Linked DNA regions of Methylococcus capsulatus. The protein of the gene in region 1 interacts with the protein of each later gene in a pairwise test. Links are inferred from orthologs where the notes say so. Each region holds a gene or a part of one and is shown in the gene's direction. Other genes may lie near its edges.

Region 1 (3,601 bases):
CCGCCTTGCACCGTCGGTACCAGGTTGACGTAGCTCTCAGCTACCGGGGCCGCGCCGTCTGGGCACCAGAGCACGGCCCATTCCACCGCTTCCTGCCGGCCCTCCATCGTACCGACGAACGGCTCATCCGGAATGGAGGCGCTGCCCTGCAACTGGTCCAGCAGGTATTGCGGCAGACCGTCCTGATAACACCAGGTTTGGCTGTCGCCACTGGCGTCATCGGTCATCCGGATTTCCAGCCCCGGGCACAACACGGCCTTGGCGCGCAGCAGATGTTTGAGCCGCGACCGGGAAAACCGGACATTGTCGAAATAATGCGCTTCCGGCCAAAATCGCACTGCCGTACCGGTCTCACGCCTAGGCGCCGTGCCGGTCTCGGCGAGCTCCTCCACTTTGTCGCCCTTTTCGAAGGCGATGGCATACACCTTCCCGTTGCGCCGCACTTCGACCTCCAGCCGCTGCGATAAGGCATTAACCACCGACACCCCGACGCCGTGCAGGCCGCCGGAATAGCGGTAGGCCTTCTGGGAGAACTTGCCGCCGGCGTGCAGCTTGGTCAGGATCACCTCGACGCCGGAGATGCCGAGTTCGGGATGGATGTCGACCGGCATGCCGCGGCCATCGTCCCGCACCTCCAAGCCGCCGTCGGCCAGGAAACGGACCTCGATGAGGCGGGCAAAACCGGCCAGGGCTTCGTCCACCGCGTTGTCGATGACCTCCTGGGCGAGATGATCGGGGCGGCTGGTGTCGGTGTACATACCCGGCCGGCGGCGGACCGGATCCAGTCCGCTCAAGACTTCGATGGCTGAGGCGTCGTAAACTGCATTCATGGAGTGAGATGGGGATACTGGGTAGGGAATAGGGACGCGGCGGCCGTCACGGACAGCGGCGCATTTTAATCAACTTGACAAGTTTGAGATAATGCCGTGTTTGGCCGCGAGACGAACCCGTCCTGGCCGCACCTTCGACTACCGCATTGAAACCGCCATGGCCCGCAAACCCCCGAGCTTTGAAGAAGCCCTCGCCGAGCTGGAGCAGCTGGTGGAACGCATGGAACAAGGCAATCTGCCACTCGAGGAATCCCTGAAACTGTTCGAGCGAGGCATCGAGCTCACGCGGACCTGTCAAAAATCGCTGCAGGATGCCGAACAGAAGGTCCAGATCCTGCTGGAAGAAAACAGTCTACCCACTTTGAAGCCATTTCGTGATGAACCCTGAACAACCTCTGAGCGATTTTATGCAGTCCTGCCAAGAGCGGGTGGAACGGGCGCTGGATGCGCGTCTGCCCGCCGCCGATCGCATGCCGGAACGGCTCCATCAGGCCATGCGCTACGCGGTGCTGGGCGGCGGCAAGCGCATGCGTCCCCTCCTCACCTATGCCACCGGCCAGGCGATCGGTGCGCGAGTGGAACTGCTGGATGGCCCCGCCTGCGCAGTCGAATTCATCCATGTCTATTCGCTGATCCACGACGATCTGCCGGCGATGGATGACGACGACCTGCGTCGGGGCAAACCGACCTGCCATAAGGCCTATGACGAGGCCACCGCGATACTCGCGGGAGACGGCCTACAGGCCCTGGCCTTCCATGTCCTCGCCCAGGATCCCAGCATCGCCGTGCCTGCGGAAAGCCGCATCGCCATGATCGAAACCCTGGCACGAGCCGCCGGCCCCGCCGGCATGGTGGGCGGCCAGGCAATCGACCTGGATTCGGTGGGCAAGAAGCTGGATCTGCCGGGATTGGAAAACATGCACATCCGCAAAACCGGCGCCCTGATCCGCGCCGCCGTCCGGCTGGCCTGCCTGACCAGTCCTGACCTGCCGGCCGAGCAGGCCGACCGCCTGGACCACTATGCCAAGTGCATCGGTCTCGCTTTCCAGATCCAGGACGACATCCTCGATGAGGAGAGCGACACCCAAACCTTGGGAAAAACCCAAGGCAAGGACCGCGACCACAACAAACCCAATTACCCGGCCCTGCTGGGACTGGCCGGCGCCAAGGAAAAAGCGAAGGAAATGTACGAGGCGGCACTGGAAAGCCTGGCCGGCTTCGGCCCCGAAGTCGGTCTGCTGCGCGAACTCTCCCGCTTCATTATCCAGCGGCAGAATTAGGGGAATGCCGCGCCTTTCCTTGAAAGGCAAGGACCGCGGCGACATAATTTCCGAGTAAGCTACTTTAGTTATTAGTCTGGACGCCGACCCCCCGGCTGGACCGAGCAACCTGGAACGCGATTACATGACCGAAACCAAAAGATATGCCCTTCTTGAAGCGGCAGACCATCCCGCCGCACTGCGCAATCTGCCGGAAGACAGGCTGCCGGAACTTGCCGAAGAGCTGCGGGGCTATCTCCTGGAGAGCGTGAGCCAGTCGGGTGGACATCTGGCTGCGGGACTGGGGACAGTGGAACTGACCATCGCCCTGCATTACGTCTTCAACACCCCCGAAGACAAACTGGTCTGGGACGTCGGCCATCAGGCCTATCCGCACAAGATCCTGACCGGCCGCCGCACCCGCCTGCCGACCATCCGCAAGAAGGGCGGACTGTCGGCCTTCCCCAATCGGGCCGAAAGCCCTTACGACTGCTTCGGCGTCGGCCATTCGAGCACCTCGATCAGCGCAGCCCTCGGCATGGCCGTCGCAGCCGCGCTGGACCGGCGGCCCATCCATGCGGTGGCGATCATCGGCGATGGCGGCCTCACGGGCGGCATGGCCTTCGAAGCGCTCAACCACGCCGGCACGCTGGATGCCAACCTCCTGATCATCCTCAACGACAACGAAATGTCGATCTCGCCCAACGTCGGCGCGCTCAACAACTACCTGGCGAAAATATTGAGCGGGAAGTTCTACTCGTCGGTCCGCGAAAGCGGCAAACATCTCCTGGGCCGCCACATGCCCGGCGTTTGGGAACTGGCGCGCCGCGCCGAAGAACACGTCAAAGGCATGGTGGCGCCGGGAACGTTGTTCGAAGAACTGGGATTCAATTATTTCGGCCCGATCGACGGCCACGATCTGGACACCTTGATCACAACCTTGCGTAATCTGCGCGATCAGAAAGGCCCCCGCTTCCTGCACGTCGTCACCCGCAAAGGCAAGGGTTACGCACCCGCCGAGAAGGATCCCGTAGCCTATCACGGTGTGGGCGCCTTCGACCTCGACGCCGACGAACTGCCCAAATCCAAGCCAGGAACACCGAGCTATACGGAAGTATTCGGCCAGTGGCTGTGCGACATGGCGGCGCGCGACCGGCGGCTGCTAGGCATCACGCCGGCGATGCGCGAAGGCTCGGGCCTGGTGGAATTCTCTCAGCGCTTTCCGGATCGCTATTTCGACGTCGGCATCGCCGAGCAGCATGCCGTGACATTCGCGGCAGGGCAGGCCTGCGAAGGCTACAAGCCGGTGGTGGCGATCTATTCCACCTTCTTGCAGCGCGCCTACGACCAGCTGATCCATGACGTCGCCCTGCAGAATCTGCCGGTGCTGTTCGCCATCGACCGCGCCGGGCTGGTCGGACCGGACGGACCGACCCATGCCGGCAGCTTCGATCTGAGCTTCATGCGCTGCATTCCCAACATGCTGATCATGGCGCCCTCGGACGAAAACGA
Region 2 (3,654 bases), 1.5 Mb from region 1 along the record:
ACGGCAGGTCTATCACGGCCTGGCCGGCGGCATTCTGGTGAACGACGAAGAGGAGGCGGCGCTCGGTCTGCCGGCGGGGGAATACGAGATCCCCATCGTACTGCAGGACCGGCGCTTCGACGCTGACAACCAGCTCGTCTATGTCCGCCATATGCACGAGCGGATGATGGGGTTCCATGGTGACCGCATTCTGGTCAATGGCCGCCCGGATTTCGCGGTCGAGGTAGCGAGCCGGGCCTACCGGTTCAGGCTCATGAACGGCTCGAACGCCCGCATCTACAAGCTGGGCTGGGATGATGCCACGCCTGTGACGGTCATCGGTACCGACGGCGGCCTGCTGGAAACGCCGGAAAGCAAGCCCTACGTGATGCTCGCGCCGGGTGAGCGTCTGGACGTGTGGATGGATTTCAGCGGGCGCGCCGTCGGCTCTCAGCTGGTCATGCGGAGCCTGCCATTTTCGGGAGCTTTTCCTATGATGGCGCGGCGGATGATGGGCGAGATGATGCACAGTGCTCTGCCCCCCGGCAGCGATTACCCGTTGTTTACGGTTCGGGTGGGCCGGCGGGTGAGCGAAAGTCCCGGCCTGCCACGGCGCCTTGCAAAGATTTCCCGCTACACCCTGGCCGATACTGCCAATCCGGACAAACCGGTGCCCCTGGAGATTTCGGAAGGACCGATGTCCATGCTGCTCAATCGGCGCCCCTATGCCCATGACGATCTGCAGCCGTTCGAGAGGATTCCGTTGGGCAGCGTTCAATTGCTGGAGATATTCCACGGCCACGGTGGTCCGGAAGATGGCATGGAGCACGGCGGCGGGCATGGCATGGGCATGCACGGTGGCATGGGAATGGGCATGATGGGGCATCGCGGCATGGGGATGATGGGCGGGAGCGGCGGCATGGGGATGATGATGTCCATGGCGCATCCCATCCACCTGCACGGCCAGCCCTTCCAGATCATCAGCCGCACCGTGAACAGCGCGGTGCTGGGCGATTATGCAAGCGTTCGTGACGGTTTCGTCGACACCGGCTGGAAGGACACCGTGTTGGCGATGCCCGGCGAGCGGATCCGTCTGATCAAGCCGTTCCAGGACTTCAAAGGCTTGTTCATGTACCACTGCCACAACCTGGAGCATGAGGACATGGGCATGATGCGCGAATTTTCCATCGAATAGATGGCATGGCCAAGCGTATGTGGGCTGGCTACAATTCCTCGCCCGCAACCCTTGGCCTTCCGCCGTGTTTTGGCGGCGGCCGATTCCCTTGAGCCATTCATGACTTCAGCTATGCGCATAGGAACCCCAAACACGCCCGGTGCGACCCGGGTACTCCTCCTGGGCAGCGGCGAACTCGGCAAGGAGGTGGCGATCTCCCTCCAGCGCTACAGCGCCGAGGTGATCGCGGTCGACCGCTATCCCGGCGCGCCGGCGCAGCAGGTCGCCCACCGCGCCCACGTCATCGACATGACAGACCCAGGAGAGATCCATCGCCTGGTCGAGTCCGAGCGTCCCCATTTCATCGTGCCCGAGATCGAAGCGATCGCCACCGATGCCTTGATCGAGATCGAGCGGGCGGGGCTGGCGGAGGTTATTCCCAATGCCCGCGCTGTGCAACTCACCATGAACCGCGAAGGCATCCGGCGGCTGGCGGCGGAAAAACTGGGCCTGCCGACCTCACCCTATGCCTTTGCCGATTCCTGTGCAGCCTTGGCCGAGGCGGCGGCAAAGATCGGCTTTCCTTGTTTCGTCAAGCCCGTCATGTCGTCCTCCGGGAAGGGTCAATCCCTGCTCGAGAGCCCCTCCGATGTCCAGCCGGCCTGGGATCACGCGCGGGAGGGCGGGCGGGTCGGGGCGAGCCGTGTCATCGTCGAAGGCCGGATCGACTTCGACTTCGAGATTACCCTGCTGACGGTGCGTTCCCTCGCTTCCGGAGGTGACGCCGGGATCGCGCTCTGTGAGCCCGTAGGGCACCGGCAGCAGGCCGGGGATTACGTGGAAAGCTGGCAGCCACAGCCCCTGAGTCCTAAGGCCAGGGAACGCGCCGAGGCGATCGCCCGCACCGTGGTCGATGCCTTGGGAGGGCGCGGGCTGTTCGGTGTCGAACTGTTCGTTCGGGGGGATGAGGTGTGGTTCAGCGAGGTGAGCCCCCGGCCGCACGATACCGGCATGGTGACCATGGTCAGCCAAACGCAGAACGAGTTCGAACTGCATGTGCGCGCGATTCTGGGATTGCCGCTCGATCCCGCCCTGAGGCGTCCCGGCGCTAGCGCCGTCATTTACGGAGGGATGGCAGCGGAAGGCATCGCGTTCGAGGGGCTGGAGCAGGCGCTGGCTGTGCCGGAATCCGAGGTTCGCCTGTTCGGCAAGCCGGAGGCCCATCCGCGGCGGCGTATGGGCGTGGCGCTGGCGGCGGCGGATACGCTGGAAGAGGCGCGAAGGCGGGCGGTGCTGGCTGCATCGCGGGTGCGGCCGGTCAAAGTGTCGCCTTGAGGCTTGTCCGGCCGAACGGAGCGGTGGTATAAACCCGCTCGTTCCGATTCGAGAAAACGACGTAAAAACATGTGGATGAAACGACGTCTTTGGATTGCGCTGCTGCTGGGAGGGTTGCCGGCGGCGCAGGTCTCGGCGGATGTCTACAAGTTCGTCGACAAGAAAGGCCATGTCTATTACACCGACCGCCCCCAACATAGCGGCTACCGGTTGATCGCTACCACTAAGGTGTCGGCCCGGTTGGGGTCACCGCCACCCGCATATGAGCCGGAGCCGTCCCGCCGGGCTGCGGCTCCGGTCGCCTTCAAGGTCGGGGCATTGGAGCGCAGCCGCGAAATGCTGGCGCCGCTGATCGCCGAAGTGGCCGAGCGCTACAATCTCGATCCCCTGCTGCTGCATGCGATGATCCAGGCCGAGTCGGCATACAACTCGGAGGCGGTTTCGGGCAAGGGCGCCGTGGGTCTGATGCAGCTGATGCCGGACACCGCGGCACGCTACGGCGTGCGGGACCGGACCGACCCGGTGGAGAACGTCTACGGCGGGGCCCGCTATCTGCGTGACCTGATCGGCATGTTCAACGATGTCAGCTTGGCGGTCGCTGCCTACAATGCCGGCGAAAATAACATCATCAAATATGGCAACCGGGTTCCGCCTTTTCCCGAAACCCGGGATTACCTCAACCGGGTGATCGAATACTACAATCGCCTGAACTGACGCCGCATCCTGCCGGAGTCGTTCAGAAGACGGCGACGCCAAAGCGTTTCAGCATTTCCGTCAGCAGGATCAGGGGAAGACCGACCAAAGCGTTCGGATCGTCACCTTCGAAGCGTTCGATGAGGGCAATGCCCAGTCCTTCCGACTTGAAAGCGCCGGCGCAGTCGTAGGGTTGGTCGGCGGCGACGTAGCGCTCTATCTGGTCCCGGTGCAGGCGACGGAAATGGACCCGGCAGCGGTCCAGGCCGGTATGGCTGATCCCGCAGACCGCGTCGTACACGCACAGTCCTGTCAGGAATGTCACGGTATTCCCCGATGCCCTCGCCAACTGGGCGACCGCATTCTCATGAGTACCAGGCTTGCCCAGTCTCGAATCCCCCAGCACGGCCACCTGATCCGAGCCGATGATCAAATGGTCGGGATAGGCGGCTGCCAGTGCCCGTGCTTTCTGA

Evidence for each region.
Region 2: the proteins of ispA (region 1) and purT interact in binary tests that used the Escherichia coli proteins (3 or more experiments, as listed by UniProt). The link is inferred for Methylococcus capsulatus from one-to-one orthologs.

What each region holds. Positions count from the first base shown.
Region 1 is NZ_CP104311.1:1,815,880-1,819,480, reverse strand. The notes cover bases 333-3,158. They hold ispA ((2E,6E)-farnesyl diphosphate synthase), read left to right. Parts: upstream 333-1,207; coding sequence 1,208-2,110; downstream 2,111-3,158. Other genes in these bases: dxs (1-deoxy-D-xylulose-5-phosphate synthase), read left to right, coding at 2,235-3,158; N4J17_RS09010 (exodeoxyribonuclease VII small subunit), read left to right, coding at 988-1,218; parE (DNA topoisomerase IV subunit B), read right to left, coding at 333-830. Outside these bases: more of parE, read right to left, coding at 1-332; more of dxs, read left to right, coding at 3,159-3,601.
Region 2 is NZ_CP104311.1:3,280,844-3,284,497, reverse strand. What follows is about bases 508-3,386. They hold purT (formate-dependent phosphoribosylglycinamide formyltransferase), read left to right. Parts: upstream 508-1,285; coding sequence 1,286-2,488; downstream 2,489-3,386. Other genes in these bases: N4J17_RS15855 (Maf family protein), read right to left, coding at 3,225-3,386; N4J17_RS15860 (lytic transglycosylase domain-containing protein), read left to right, coding at 2,558-3,202; N4J17_RS15870 (multicopper oxidase family protein), read left to right, coding at 508-1,174. In the rest of the region: more of N4J17_RS15870, read left to right, coding at 1-507; more of N4J17_RS15855, read right to left, coding at 3,387-3,654. UniProt on the Escherichia coli protein: Involved in the de novo purine biosynthesis. Catalyzes the transfer of formate to 5-phospho-ribosyl-glycinamide (GAR), producing 5-phospho-ribosyl-N-formylglycinamide (FGAR). Formate is provided by PurU via hydrolysis of 10-formyl-tetrahydrofolate.